Regions from separate parts of the Embleya sp. NPDC005971 genome, predicted to be linked through region 4. Evidence: riboswitches for the same ligand, from Rfam matches in the RefSeq annotation. Region 4 holds a riboswitch; each other region holds the start of a gene.
The links. A riboswitch is a leader RNA that binds a small molecule or an ion and turns the genes downstream of it on or off. The one in region 4 is predicted to bind cobalamin.
Positions count from the first base shown of each region.

Region 1: another riboswitch for cobalamin. It lies ahead of ABZ374_RS39790 (CoA-acylating methylmalonate-semialdehyde dehydrogenase); the one in region 4 lies ahead of ABZ374_RS32430 (ABC transporter substrate-binding protein).
Region 2: another riboswitch for cobalamin. It lies ahead of ABZ374_RS00090 (ABC transporter substrate-binding protein); the one in region 4 lies ahead of ABZ374_RS32430 (ABC transporter substrate-binding protein).
Region 3: another riboswitch for cobalamin. It lies ahead of ABZ374_RS38165 (ribonucleoside-diphosphate reductase subunit alpha); the one in region 4 lies ahead of ABZ374_RS32430 (ABC transporter substrate-binding protein).

Region 1 is NZ_JBEXUX010000071.1:15,476-19,171, reverse strand. Features, by position in the region: gene ABZ374_RS39795 (pyridoxamine 5'-phosphate oxidase family protein) at 360-800, shown strand; cobalamin riboswitch at 820-990, shown strand; gene ABZ374_RS39790 (CoA-acylating methylmalonate-semialdehyde dehydrogenase) at 1,190-2,689, shown strand; gene ABZ374_RS39785 (acyl-CoA dehydrogenase family protein) at 2,694-3,696, shown strand, end outside.
Region 2 is NZ_JBEXUX010000001.1:14,273-17,968, reverse strand. Features, by position in the region: gene galT (galactose-1-phosphate uridylyltransferase) at 1-208, opposite strand, end outside; gene ABZ374_RS00095 (DeoR/GlpR family DNA-binding transcription regulator) at 381-1,184, shown strand; cobalamin riboswitch at 1,270-1,509, shown strand; gene ABZ374_RS00090 (ABC transporter substrate-binding protein) at 1,665-2,654, shown strand; gene ABZ374_RS00085 (iron ABC transporter permease) at 2,651-3,696, shown strand, end outside.
Region 3 is NZ_JBEXUX010000064.1:16,747-20,442, reverse strand. Features, by position in the region: gene ABZ374_RS38180 (GNAT family N-acetyltransferase) at 1-806, shown strand, start outside; gene mug (G/U mismatch-specific DNA glycosylase) at 887-1,462, shown strand; gene ABZ374_RS38170 (hypothetical protein) at 1,575-1,763, shown strand; cobalamin riboswitch at 1,897-2,147, shown strand; gene ABZ374_RS38165 (ribonucleoside-diphosphate reductase subunit alpha) at 2,223-3,696, shown strand, end outside.
Region 4 is NZ_JBEXUX010000046.1:32,823-36,518, reverse strand. Features, by position in the region: gene ABZ374_RS32445 (FtsX-like permease family protein) at 1-201, shown strand, start outside; gene ABZ374_RS32440 (hypothetical protein) at 282-1,001, shown strand; partial or broken gene ABZ374_RS32435 (DUF2975 domain-containing protein) at 1,044-1,160, opposite strand; cobalamin riboswitch at 1,302-1,527, shown strand; gene ABZ374_RS32430 (ABC transporter substrate-binding protein) at 1,635-2,606, shown strand; partial or broken gene ABZ374_RS32425 (iron chelate uptake ABC transporter family permease subunit) at 2,603-3,316, shown strand; gene ABZ374_RS32420 (iron ABC transporter permease) at 3,357-3,692, shown strand; gene ABZ374_RS32415 (ABC transporter ATP-binding protein) at 3,638-3,696, shown strand, end outside.

The DNA.
Region 1 (3,696 bases), on a different contig from region 4:
CCCGGCCGCTCGGCCGCCGACGCGCGCATCGGACGGAGCACGGAAGCACCGGCAGGGCGCACTCCCCCGAAGCGCACGCCCTGCGACCTCGACGTCCCGCGGGGACCGCTGCTCCCCGATCCCCAGCCGGCCGAGGACCTTCGCCGAACCCGACCGGGCCCAACGGCCCTGCTCGACCGCACGGACCGGGAGCAGAGTCGGAGGTGCGGCCGACCCACCGGGTCGGCCCGCACGGAGAGCGCGGTCGAGCCCGGCCGTACCTGCTTCGTGCGCAGCCGAGGTCGGCCCGGCCGCCGCACCCATCGCCCGGGGAAGCGGCCGGACCGGCCCCCGGTCGGGGGCGGGCCAAAGGGTTGGAAATGAGCGAAGACGCCGTGCTGAAACGTCCCCTCGGTCGCCATGAGGCGTTGCGGTTGATGGCCGACGCCCGACTGGGACGCGTCGTGGTGAGCGAGGGCGCGCTGCCGGCCGTGCACCTGGTGGCGTTCGCCGTCGATCGCGAGTGTGTGGTGTTCCGGGCCCCGCTCGACTCCTCGCTCGCGAAGGCCGCGCACGACGCGGTGGTCGCGTTCCAGGCCGACCACGTCGACCGGGCCACCCGCACCGGCTGGACGGGCACCGTGACCGGACACGCCTCCCGGGTCGGCGATCCGCACGTCGTCGCCCACCTGGATCGTCTGCTGCCCGACCTCGACGGCCTCGGCGAGGATCAGGTGTGGATCCGGGTCACCTCGGAACTCGTCACCGGACTCGCCCTCGAACGCCGGCCGTCGGGTCACGGCCGGCACTGGACTTACTAGGACGTCCGACTATATCGTCTTCAACTACAAGGTCCGCGGTGCAGGGAAGTCGGTGTGAATCCGGCATGGTCCCGCCACTGTGACCGGGGAGTGCGCTGCCGCAGCACCAAGCCACTGGCGAAGGCCGGGAAGGCGGGCATCGTGCGTCGATCCGGAAGTCAGGATACCGGCCGCGGGTATATCCGTGTTGTCCACGAGGATGGAGCAAACACGCATGACACCGGTCCGCGCCCTCGCCCCGGATGATCCTGCGAACGTCGAACCCACCAGGTTTTCCTGACCACTTCGACGTCGACCCGCACCGGGCAACCACGCGCACCCGCGCCGACGTTGCGCACCCGGGTCGTGCCCCGACCTCCGGATCGCACCCGACGAGAGACAGGTCGTTCATGGTCCGCGAACTTTCCCATTTCATCGGCGGCAAGCACGTCCCCGGCGCATCCGGCGCGTTCGGCGACGTGTACGACCCCAACACCGGTCGAGTACAGGCACGCGTTCCGCTCGCGGATCGCGCCGACACCCTGGCCGCCATCGCCGACGCCGAGCAGGCCCAACCCGCGTGGGCCGCCTGGAACCCGCAGCGGCGCGCCCGAGTCCTGGCCCGCTTCCTGCAACTGGTCGAACCCGAACGCGAGTCGCTGGCCCGGCTGCTGTCGGCCGAGCACGGCAAGACCATCGCCGACGCCCACGGCGACCTGCAACGCGGCCTGGAGGTCGTGGAGTTCGCCACCGGCATCCCGCACCTGCTCAAGGGCGAGTTCACCGACAACGCGGGCTCCGGCATCGATGTGCACTCGATGCGCCAACCCCTCGGCGTGGTCGCCGGCATCACCCCGTTCAACTTCCCGGCGATGATCCCGCTGTGGAAGATCGCGCCGGCCATCGCCTGCGGCAACGCGTTCGTGCTCAAGCCCTCGGAGCGCGACCCCTCGGTGCCACTGCGCCTGGCCGAACTCTTCGTCGAGGCGGGCCTGCCGCCCGGCGTGCTGAACGTGGTCCACGGCGGCAAGGAGAGCGTCGACACACTCCTGACCGACCCGCGCGTACAGGCCCTGGGCTTCGTCGGCTCGACCGCGATCGCCGAGTACGTCTACACCTCCGCCACCGCGAACGGCAAGCGCGCCCAGTGCTTCGGCGGCGCCAAGAACCACCTGATCGTGATGCCGGACGCGGACCTCGACCAGGTCGTCGAGGCGCTGATCGGTGCCGGCTACGGCTCCGCCGGGGAACGCTGCATGGCCATCTCCGTGGCAGTTCCGGTCGGCGCGGAGACCGCCGACGCGCTGGTGGAAAAGCTCGTCGCCCGGATCGCCACGCTGCGCGTGGGCCCCTCGCACGACCCGGACGCCGACTTCGGCCCGCTGGTCGGCCGGGACGCGCTCGATCGGGTGCACGGCTACCTGGACATCGGCGTCGCCGAGGGCGCCAAGCTGCTCGTGGACGGCCGCGACGTGCGCGTACCCGGCCACGAGGACGGCTACTTCGTCGGCGCGTCGCTGTTCGACCACGTGACGACCTCGATGCGGGTGTACCGCGAGGAGATCTTCGGCCCGGTGTTGTCCGTGGTCCGCGCGGCCTCCTACGAGGACGCGCTGCGGCTGCCGAGCGAGCACGAGTACGGCAACGGCGTGGCCATCTTCACCCGGGACGGCGACACAGCCCGCGACTTCGGCCGCCGGGTGAACACCGGCATGGTCGGCGTCAACGTGCCCATCCCGGTGCCGGTGGCCTATCACACCTTCGGTGGCTGGAAACGATCCGGATTCGGCGACCTCAACCAGCACGGGCCCGACTCGATCCGCTTCTACACCCGGACCAAGACGATCACCTCGCGCTGGCCCTCGACCGCGCGCGAGAGCGCGAACTTCGACATCCCCACGATGGACTGACCCGGTGACCACGCTCACCGACGACCAGCTCGCGATCGTCGAAACCACCCGGGACTTCGCCCGCGAACACCTCGCCCCGAACGCGATCGAATGGGATCGCACCAGCCACTTCCCCGTCGACGTCCTGCGCAAGGGCGCCGACCTCGGCCTCGGCGGCATCACCGTCCGCGAGGACGCGGGCGGTTCGGGGCTCGATCGGCTCGACTCCGCGCTGATCCACGAGGCGCTGGCGGGCGGTTGCCCGACCATCGCCGCCTACTACTCGATCCACAACATGGTCGCCGCGACCATCGACCGGCACGGTACGCCGGAGCAGCGCGCCCGCTGGCTCCCGGGGCTGTGCTCGATGCGAGATCTGGCCGGCTACTGCCTGACCGAGCCGGGAGCCGGCTCCGACGCCGCCGCGCTGCGCACCCGCGCCACCCGCGACGGCGACGACTATCTCCTGCACGGCGTCAAGCAGTTCATCTCCGGCGCCGGCTCCGCCGCGGTGTACCTGGTGATGGCGCGCACCGGCGCCGACGGCGCCGACGGCATCTCCGCGTTCGTCGTGCAGGGCGACGCCGACGGGCTGTCCTTCGGGCCCAACGAACGCAAGATGGGCTGGCACGCCCAGCCCACCCGCCAGGTGATCCTGGACGGCGTGCGGGTGCCCGCAGGCCACCGGCTCGGCGCCGAGGGCGACGGGTTCAAGATCGCGATGGGCGCCCTCGACGGCGGCCGGATCGGCATCGCCGCCTGCTCGTTGGGTGGCGCGCAAGCCGCGCTGGATGCCGCCGTGCGCCATCTCACCGACCGCGAGGCGTTCGGCTCGGCGCTCATCGACGCGCAGGCCCTGCGCTTCCAACTCGCGGACATGGCCACCGAACTGGAGGCCGCCCGCACGCTGGTGTGGCACGCCGCCTCCTCGCTCGACGAGGGCGACCCCAGGGCCTCGCAACTGTGCGCGATGGCCAAGCGGTTCGCCACCGACACCGCCTTCTCGGTGGCCGACCGGGCACTGCAAC
Region 2 (3,696 bases), on a different contig from region 4:
ACGCGTCGGCAGCGGGCAGGTGGGTCCGGGTCTGCCGATGCGAGGCGACCACGACCCATTCGTCGAGCAGTCGGTCGTAGCGCATCTCGGACCCGCTCACCACGGGCGCGAGATCTCGCGGGTCGACGGCGGTGCGGACCGCGTCGTCCCGCGTGTCGTAGTAGACGATCTCGCGACCGTCGGCCATGACGGCCTGAGTCTTCTTCATGTCTCCAATTTTGCGAAGCTTTCCAAAACTTGTCAATGAGAAAGCGATGAGAAGACTCTGGGAAAGTCCTGAGACCCCGAGATGCCTGCCAATCCCGTCGAATCGCGTCGTCATATCGGCGGCCCCGGCTGCGGTTTGACAAGTTTCGGAAGGTGTCCGCAAGATGCTGCCCATGCCTGACGACGACACCGACGGTCTGCCCGCCGAGGGCCGCCGCGCCCGGATGGCCGCGACGATCGCGGACCGCGGCTTCGCCAAGGTCACCGACCTGGCCGAGGCGTTCGGCATCTCGCGGGTGACGGTCCGGGCCGACCTGGAGGTGTTGGAGCGCCAGGGCCGGTTGCGCCGGGTCCGCGGCGGTGCGATGTTCACCGGCCGCGATCCCCGGGTCGAGCCGTCCTTCGAGGAGGCGCTGACCTCGGCGTCGCCCGCGAAGACGCTGATCGGGCGGGCCGCCGCGGCGCTGGTGTCGCCGTCCGAGAGCGTGGTCCTGGACGTGGGCACCACCACCACGTTCGTGGCCCGCGCCCTGGTGGACCGCGGCGACCTGCGCGACCTCGTGGTGTTCACCAACGGACTGACCATCGCGCTGGAGCTGGAGCGGGCCATCCCCCGGTTCTCCGTCGTGGTCACCGGCGGCACGCTGCGTCCGTTGCAGCACTCGCTGATCAATCCGCTCGGTGACCACATCCTGGAGCGCATCCACGCGGACACGGTCTTCCTCGGCTGCAACGGCGTGCACCCCACGGGTGGCATCACCAACGTGAACCTGCCCGAGGCCGAGGCCAAGCGGGCGATGTTGCGGGCCGCCGGGCGTCGGGTCGTGGTCGCCGACGGCTCGAAGCTGGGCCGGATCGAACTCGCCGAGGTGTGCCCGCTGGCGGACATCGACCTGCTGATCACCAGCGGCCCGGCCGACCGGGACACGCTCGACGCGCTGCGCGACGCCGGGTTGGAGATCCTGGTCGCCCAGTAGCGGCCGAAGTCGCCGGGCGGCAGCCGAAGTCGCCCGAGCGGCAGCCGAAAAAGCACCCTCGCTCGGCCGCCGCGGCGCCCATGGTTAGGCTGCCCTTGCGAACGGTTCACCCGGCTTCGACCGATTCCGGGTGTCGCAAGAGGGAATCCGGTGCGAATCCGGAACTGCCCCGCAGCGGTAAGTGGGAACGAAAGTCGCCATCAGCACTGGGCCCGGTGAAACGGGATCCGGGAAGCGGCGACCGGTAGGACGACCCGGCCACGCACCCGTGGCCCGCGGAACCCGCCCACGAGTCCGAAGACCTGCCGTCGCCCGCGTTCGCCTCGCGCACGCGGACTTCCGGGACCTCGCGGGCGGGTCCGTCGGACGACGGCGCCGAGCGGTGTCCGCCGCCGCGCTCCCTCCCTCCCGAGTTCCCCCGACGAGGACTCGCAAGGGAGAGCTTCGACGATGCCGACGCCGATACGAACGCGGACACCGATGGGCCGCAGCCGACACTCGTGGGCCGCGGCGGTCGCCGCGCTCGCACTGTTCGCAACCGCGTGCGGCGGGGCGGTGCAGGACAAGAAGGCGAGCGCCCCCGCACCCACCGCGTACAAGCCGTACACCGACACCGACAACTGCGGTGTGAGCACGACCTACGACCGGCCGCCGCAGCGCGCCGCCACGCTCACCTCCAACGCCACCGAGCTGATGCTCGAACTGGGCCTGGCCGACAAGATGGTGGGCACCGCGTACCTCAAGGGCCGCACCATCGGCGACAGATACCGGGAGGCGTACGGGCGCATCCCGGTGCTCGCCGACGCGCAACCCTCGCTGGAGAAACTGCTCGAAGCCACGCCCGACTTCGTCTACTCGGGCTACCCCGACGGCTTCTCCGAGTCGTCCGGCCACACCCGCGCCCGACTCGGCGAACTGAACATCAAGACCCACCTCAATCCCGAGGGCTGCGCCAAGGCACCGGTCACCTTCGAACAGCTCTACGGCGAACTGCGCTCCATCGGCGGCATCTTCGGCGTGTCCGAGCGCGCCGAAGGCTCCGTCGCCGCACTGCGCGGGCGGCTGGACGCGGTCACCGCGCGGCTCGCGGGCGCCGCACCGGTCAAGGTCTTCGTGTACAACTCCGGCGCCGACGCGGCGCAGACCACCGGCGGCAACTCGATGCTCAACGAGATCATCACCCGCGCCGGCGGCCGCAACGTGTTCGCCGACCTGAACGAGCGCTGGACCAAGGTCTCCTGGGAGCAGGTCGCCGAACGCAAACCGGACGTGGTGCTGATCTACGACTACGTGACGCCGTCGGCGGAGGCCAAGATCACCACGCTCAGGGCCACTCCGGTGCTCGCCGACGTACCCGCGCTGCTGGCGAACGCCTTCCCGGTGATCTCGCTGTCCGTCGCCCAGCCGGGGCCGCGCTCGGTGGACGCGGTCGAGGAACTCGCGAAGCAGCTCCACCCCGACCGGTCATGACGATCGATCGGGACCCGACGGCGGCCCGGATCGCGGTGCTCCGTGGGGAGGGCGCGGCGCCGCCGCCGGACCGGGGCCCGCCGGCCGACGTGCCGGGCGGCCGGGTACGGCTGTCGCTGGTGGTCGGCGTGCTGCTCGTGGCGCTGTTCGCGGCGGCGACGGCCGGGTTGCTGGTGGGCTCGGTGCCGGTGCCGTGGTCGGAGACCTGGCGCATCCTCGCGCATCGCATCGGCGGGGACGCGTGGGTGCAACCGTCCTGGAGCCGCGCCCACGACCTGATCATCGCCGACACCCGGCTGCCCAGGGTGCTGCTCGCGGCCGTCGTCGGCGCGACGCTGGCGGTGGTGGGCATGGTGATCCAGGCGATCGTGCGCAACCCGCTGGCCGGGCCGGACGTGCTCGGTGTCTCCTCCGGCGCGGCCACCGGCGCGGTGCTGGTGATGCGCTGGGGCGTGGCCTCGGTCGGCGGCCTGTCGCTCGGCGCGCTCACCCTCAACGCGGCCGCGTTCGCCGGCGGGCTGATCACCCTGCTCGTGGTGTTCTCGGTGGCCCGCTCCGGGGGCCGGGTCACCGCCGTGCGGCTGGTCCTGGCCGGGGTCGCGGTCAGCGCCGTGTTGTCCTCGCTGACCAGCCTGCTCGTCCTGACCTCGCCGGATCCGCAACTCGCCGCCCAGGTGCTGTTCTGGACGCTGGGCGGGTTCGGCTCGGCCCGCTGGACGCTGCTGCTGGTACCGGCCCTCGCGCTCGCGATCGGCCTGGTCGTACTGCTGCTCCAGGCGCGCAACCTCAACCTGCTGCTGGCCGGCGAGGAGAGCGCCGCCGCACTGGGCCTGGACGTCCAGCGGTTCCGGCAGGGGATGTTCCTGCTCGCGGCGGTGCTCACCGGGGTCGTGGTGGCGGTCAGCGGGGTGATCGGCTTCGTCGGCCTGATGTTGCCGCACGTGGTGCGGCTGCTGGTCGGGGCCGATCACCGGCGGGCGTTGCCGGTCGCCGCGCTGTTGGGTGCGGTGTTCGCGATCTGCGCGGATCTGGTGGCGCGTAC
Region 3 (3,696 bases), on a different contig from region 4:
AGGTGCGCGCACATCTGGAGACGTTCTACGACGCGGTCGCACGTCGGGCCGCTCACGCGGAGACATTCGGCGGACTGACCCTGTTCGTCCGGGATGGCCAGGGCTGGCCCCGGTACGCACGTCCCACGCTCGGCGGCTCCGTCGAGCCCACCGCCGCGGATGTACGCGCGGTGCGGGCACGACAGAGAGAGTTGAAAGTGCCCGAGTCGTTCGAATGGGTCGACGAGACCACCCCCGCGCTGCGCGCGGCCGCGATCGAGGCCGAGTTGCATGTGCACGAGCACCCGCTGATGGTGCTCGATCCCGCCGAACGCCCCGCCGAACGACCGTTCCTGCCGGACCTGGTGACGGTGCGTCGGATCCGGGCGGACGCGACCGATCTGGCGATCGTGCACAGCGTCGCGGCGGTCGGCTTCGCGAATCCGGGCACCGCGTCCGGCACCGACGGTCCGACCGAGCGGGACACCGCCGCCCTGGGCCAGGACCCGGACCTGCTGTCCTACCTCAACGAGCGGCTGCGCTCCGGCGAGACGGTGATGTACGCCGCGTACGGCCCGACCGGACCGTTGTGCGTGGGCAGCTACCAGCATCTGTACGACACCACCGAGATCGTCGGCGTGGCCACCCTCCCCGCGGCCCGACGCGGCGGCCTCGCGGCGGCGGTGACCTGGGAGCTGGCCGGGCACGCGCTCGACGACGGGAGCGAGACGGTGTTCCTGTCCGCGGGCGACGAGGACGTGGCCCGGATGTACGGCCGGCTCGGCTTCCGGTCGGTGGGCACCTCGATGATCGCGGACGCGCCGTGAGCGGGCCGGAACCCGAGCCGGCTCCCGAGCGGCCGCTCGTGCTGCCGATCCCGCCGGGCCGCAATCCCACCGCCGCCGAGATGGCCGCCGCACACGGCCGGAGCATCCCGGACGTGATCGGGCCCAACCTTCGGGTGTTGTTCTGCGGGATCAACCCGGGCCTGTGGTCCGGGGCCACCGACCGGCACTTCGCCCGACCCGGAAACCGGTTCTGGCCCGCGCTGTACGCGAGCGGGTTCACGCCCCGGCTGCTCGCGCCGACCGAGCAGCAGCGGTTGCTCGCACTCGGCCTCGGCATCACCAACGTGGTGGCCCGCACCACCGCCCGCGCGGACGAGTTGACCAAGGACGAGTACCGGGCGGGCGGCGCGGCGCTCACCGCCCGGGTGCACGCGTACCGACCGGCCTGGCTGGCGGTGCTGGGCATCGGTGCGTACCGGACCGGCTTCGGCCGGCCCAAGGCGGTGGTCGGCCGGCAGCCCGAGACGATCGGCGACACCGGGATCTGGGTGTTGCCCAATCCCAGCGGCCTGAACGCGCACTGGACGGCGGCGGCGCTGGCCGAGGCGTTCGCCGAACTGCGGGTGGCGAGCGATCCGGACCCGGGCCCGGATTCGGCGGCCCCACCCGGACCGGGCGGCGCGCCGCCCGCGTGACGGGCGGGTCGGGTCCGTTTCGACGACCTGTATCCGAGTCGACACGTCAACCGACCGAGTGGCATCACCCGGTTGGTGGTTACTTCACGCCGTCTTGCACGGTTGGGTCGGCATGAAGATCCTGCGAGCCCCGTTCGGGCCGTGGCCCACCGAGACGTTCGAGACCCCCGTTTACGAGGCGTTGGTCGCCGAGTGGCGCGACTCGGGTCGGGAGGTGCCGCGACCGGTGGACCGACCGCACGACCGACCGGCCCGGCACGCGCGCCCGGCCCGGCCCGGGCCGCGCACCGGTCGCCCCTGATCCGCGCACCGCGCGTCCCACGCGTCCCGGGGCGAACCACCCCACCGCCGCCCCGGCGGCGGTCCGTGGTACGTCGAGAATCGCGACACGACACAACACCTGGGGGTGCGACGACCACCCCGCCACTACATATATGCTCTGCGACGTAGCTGGTTCGCCGTTCCGAGTTCAGCGGAACGGCGAGGCAAGAGGGAACCCGGTGCGAAGCCGGGACTGCCCCGCAACGGTGAGCGGGAACGAACGTCGTCCTGGAGCGCCGAACGCCGAGAGGCATTCGGGGCCCGACGACCATGGGGAACTCCGCGGTCCGCCGAGCACGTCGTGCCCGGTGGTGCCCCGGCATGCCCGCGAGTCCGAATACCTGCCGGCTGCCCGTGCCCTCGGGCGCGGGGTCACTGTACGTACGAGCTCGCGAGGAGAGAGCACGTGACCGTTGTGGACAGCGTGGGCACGACCCGGATGCGGATCGACGAAAGCCCCGAGGAGCAACTCGCGACCCTGGTGCGCACCCAGGCGCGCGATCTGCCGGAGGTCGATCCGGATCGGGTCGTCCGCCGGGTCGTCGCGGGTCTGAACGAGGGCGCGGACCGGGCCGCCGCCGCGGACCTGGCGGTGCGTACCGCCGCCGAACTGATCGCCGAGGAGCCCGGCTACTCGCGGCTCGCCGCGCGCCTGCTCGCCGGCCGGATCGCCGACGAGGCGTTCGAGGCCGGCGCCGGTTCGTTCAGCGCCGGCATCGCGCTGGGCCGCCGGGAGGGCATCATCGGCGCGGAGACCGCGGCGTTCGTCGCCCGGCACGCCGCCGAGTTGGACGCCGCCGTGGACGTCGAGGGCGACCGCCGGTTCGAGTACTTCGGCCTGCGCACCGTGTACGACCGCTACCTGCTGCGCCACCCGGTCTCGCGCAAGGTGGTCGAGACACCGCAACACTTCCTGCTGCGCGTCGCATGCGGCCTGGCCCAGGAGCCCGGCGAGGCGATCGGCTTCTACCGGCTGATGTCCTCGCTGGCCTACCTGCCCAGTTCGCCGACGTTGTTCAACTCCGGCACGGTGCACACCCAGATGTCCTCGTGCTACCTGCTCGACTCGCCCAAGGACGAGCTGGAGTCGATCTACGAGATGTACGGGCGGATCGCCCGGCTGTCGAAGTTCGCCGGCGGCATCGGTGTGGCCTGGTCGCGGGTGCGTTCGCGCGGCTCGCTGATCCGGGGCACCAACGGGCACTCCAACGGCATCGTGCCGTGGCTCAAGACGCTCGACTCGTCGGTGGCCGCGGTCAACCAGGGCGGCCGGCGCAAGGGCGCGGCCTGCGTCTACCTGGAGACCTGGCACCCGGACATCCTGGAGTTCCTCGAACTGCGCGAGAACACCGGCGAGGACGCGCGCCGCGCGCACAACCTCAACCTGGCCAACTGGGTGCCGGACCTGTTCATGCGCCGGGTCGAGGAGGACGGCGTCTGGTCGCTGTTCGACCCGAACGAGCTGCCCGAACTGCCGGACCTGTGGGGCGCCGAGTTCGACAAGGTCTACGAAGCCGCCGAGCGGGACGGCCGGTTCGTCCGGCAGTTGCCCGCCCGCGACCTGTACGCCCGGATGATGCGCACGCTCGCGCAGACCGGCAACGGCTGGATGACCTTCAAGGACGCCGCCAACCGCACCTGCAACCAGGCCGCGGAGCCGGGCAACGTGGTGCACCTGTCCAACCTGTGCACCGAGATCCTGGAGGTCACCAGCGACGGCGAGACGGCCGTGTGCAACCTCGGCTCGGTCAACCTCGGCGCGCACGTGGTCGCCGGGGAGGGCATGGACTGGGACAAGCTGCGCGCGACGGTCCGCACCGCGGTGGTCTTCCTGGACCGCGTGATCGACATCAACTACTACCCGACCGAGCAGGCCGCCGCGTCCAACCCGCGCTGGCGTCCGGTGGGTCTGG
Region 4 (3,696 bases):
CTGGGACTGCTGCTGGGCGTCGGCTGGGGAGTGACCGCCCGGCGCGGACTGGCCGATCAGGGCCTGGAGGTGCTCGCCGTCCCGTGGTCGACGCTCGCCGTGATCGCAGCCGGATCCGCAGTGGTGGGTGTGCTCGCGGCGCTGCTCCCCGCACGCCGGGCGGCACGGATCCCGGTCCTCACCGCGATCGGGGCACAGTAGTGCGACGCCGACTCCGGTCCGCCGCCGCACTCGTGCCCACGAGCTCGTGCTCGCCGACTCCGATCAGGACGGGAACTCCCATGTGGCCCAAGCGTTCACCATCTTTCGCCGGCCGCGCACTCGGTCGCCCGGTGCGCCTGTGCGTGCTCACCGGCCTCCTGCTGGGCGGATCCGCGTGTGCCGAACCGGACTCGCCGTCTCAGGCAACCACCCGCCGGGCGCAGTACACCATCGACGCGCCGCTCACCCGGCTCGTGATCGTCGGCGGAGCGGGCCGGGTGCAGGTGGTTCAGGGCGGGCCCGGGTCGGTGCGGGTCACCGAGATCAAGCATTTCGGCACCGCCGAACCCGCAACCGAACACGTGTCGGCCGAGGGCACGCTCACGCTGCGGCACACCGTGAGCGGCAGCGCGCAGGTCTCCTACGAGGTGAGGGTGCCGCCGGGGCTCGCGGTCCGGGTCGGCACCACCTCGGGGCAGGTCATGCTGACCGGCCTGTCCGGCGATCTGGACGCGCGGACGGCACAAGGCGGCATCCGCGGCGAGCGGTTGACCACGCGTACGGTCGTCGCCCGGGCCGACCGGGACGCGGTGGACCTGTCCTTCGCCGCGCCGCCCGATCGGGTCGACGCCGAAGGCGACAACGCCCGGGTCAGGCTGCCGGCCGGCACCGTCTACGCGACGGACGCGAGCAGCGAGCACGGCTCGGTCAAGGTCGACGTGGCCCGGGATCCGGCCGCACCGCACCGGGTGCGGGTGCATGCCACGTCCGGCGAGGCGGACATCCTCCACACGCGGTAGCGCCGCCCCGTGCGGCTCCGGGCGATGCGCCGGATGGGGGAGTATCACCTCCTCCGACTCGGCCCGCATCCGGGCCGCTTGGACGTCGCGCGCGACGGCCTGGGCAAGCAGCATCCGCAGCACGAGCCCGACGAGCGCAACCCCCAGGACGGCCATGCCCCGTAGGCGACCTCCGCCGCAGGGACCCACCTTCGGATCCATCCGCGTCTCCACCCGTTGTTCCACCCGCGGGTCCAGGCGCGGAGCGGGTTGCCGGTCCCGAGAGGACCCGGCCGGCGTCGGTGGGCGTGAGCGCCGACGAGGCACGACGAGCGGTTTGGTAGCCTATCGCCGCCGTGGTGTACGGGAAGCCGGTCGAATGCCGGCGCGGCCCTCGCCACTGTAGCCGCGGAGTCTCGCGGCCCTCGCCGACCGCTCCCACAGCGGTCGGGGTCACTGGGTGGATCGGGAACGAGCCAACCGGGAAGGCCGGCTGCGGAACGTCGATGCGGAAGCCAGGAGACCGGCCACGGCGCGACATGTTCCACGAGGGTTGGAGAACACATGCCCCGCGCTGCCCTGCGCCCGTTTCGATTCGAACGTTTCATACCTCCGGCGCGCGCCCCGCGTTCCACGCGCTCCGGCCTCGCTGTCGTGGCGATCCTGCTCGTCGGCGCGCTCGGCGCGTGCACGGGTGCGCCCGAGGCCGACAAGCCCGCCGCGGCGGCCGGGAGCAGCCACTCGACGCCGGTGAGCGTGAGCAGGTGCGGCGTCACCACCACCGTGACGTCACCGCCGGCCCGGTTGGTCACCCTCAACCAGGGCGCCACCGAAGTCGCCCTGGCTCTCGATCTACAGACCCGGATGGCCGGGACGGCGTACCTCGACGACGCGGTCCCGGCGCGATGGAAGGCGGCCTACGACACCGTCCCGGTGCTCTCCGAGAAGTATCCGTCCAAGGAGAAACTCCTCGCGGCGCGCCCGGATTTCCTCTACGCCTCCTACTCCAGCGCCTTCACCGACAAGGTGGCGGGCACGCGGGACGAACTGGGTTCCCAGGGCATCACCACCTACCTGTCGCCGTTGGGGTGCGCCGACAGCAAGCAGCAGGCGTCGGCGTCCTTCCAGACGGTGTGGGACGAACTGGGCGATGTCGCCGAGGTGTTCGGTGTCGCACAGCGCGCCGCCGCCATCCGGGACGCGCAGAAGCGGCAACTTGCCGAAGTCACGGCCAAGTCGGCGGGCAAGGGCCTGAACGTGCTCTGGTACGACTCGGGTACCAAAACCCCGTACGTCGGCGCGGGCCACGGCGGACCCCAGCTCGTGCTCGACGCCGTCGGCGCCCGCAACGTCTTCGACACGCTGGCCGGTGGCTGGAAGACCACGAGTTGGGAGCAGGTGGTCGCGGCGGACCCGGACGCCATCGTGCTCGCGGACGCCGGTTGGGACACCGCACAGTCCAAGATCGACTACCTCGAACACGACCCCGTGCTGAACAAGCTCAAGGCCGTCCAGCGCCGTGCGTACGTGGTCGTGCCGTTCTCCGAGTCGACCCCCGGCGTGCTGCTCGCCGACGGTGCCGTCCGGGTATCGGCCGGCCTGGGCAACCTGACCCCGCGTCCGTGACCGTGACGGATCGTCCCGCCGCACGGCTCGCCGGCGCGAGCCGTGCGGCGGTGGCCCTGGCCGTCGCCGCCGTACTGCTGTTGTCCACCGTGCTGCTCGGCCTCGCCGTGGGATCGGTCCACGAGCCGCCGCACGTCGTGGCCGACGTGGTGCTGCGCCGACTCGGTCTCGGTGGCTCCGACGTCACGGCGCTGGACGACCGGATCATCTGGCAACTGCGGCTGCCCCGCGTCCTGGGGGCCGCCGCGACGGGCGCGGGACTCGCGGTGTGCGGCGCGGTGTTGCAGACCCTGACCGGCAACGACCTGGCCGACCCCTACCTGCTCGGGATCTCCAACGGCGCCGCCGTCGGCGCGGTCACCGTGATCGTACTCGGTGTCGGAGTCTCCGGCACCGCGGTGATCGGCGCGCTCCCGGCCGCCGCCTTCGTCGGTGCCCTGCTCGCCGTCCTGGTCGTGCTGACCCTCGCCGGTGCGCACAGCCGGACCCTGCCGGCCTCGCGGACCGTGCTGGCCGGCATCGCGGTGGGGCAGTTGTGCGGCGCGTACACCTCGTTCGTCGTGCTCGTCCTCGGCGACCGCAACGCCGCCCGCGGCGTCATGGAGTGGACGCTGGGCTCGGTGGCCGGGGTGCGGTGGAACACGGCCGTCTTCCTGGTTGTGGTGGCCGTCCTCGGCACGGTGGCGATGGTCGCGGCCGCCCGGGACCTCGACGCGTTCGCGTTCGGCGAGACCGCGGCTCGTTCCGTCGGTGTGCACGTCGAACGCACCCTGCTGGGCCCTGATCGCCGCGGCGGCGCTGGTGACCGCATGTCTGGTCGCCAATACCGGCGTCATCGGGTTCGTGGGTCTGGTCGTGCCGCACGTCGTCCGCCTGGTGTGCGGCCCGCGCCATGCCCTCCTGCTGCCCATGTCCGCACTCGTGGGCGCGTCGCTGCTCGTGGGCAGCGACATCGTGGCGCGCTCGGTGCTCCCGGAGCAGGAGATCCCCGTCGGCGTCGTCACCGCCGGGCTCGGAGCGCCGTTCTTCGCATGGTTGTTGTGGCGCCAGGCGGCCGGCAGGTCGGCCGGGGGGAGTCGGCCGTGATCGT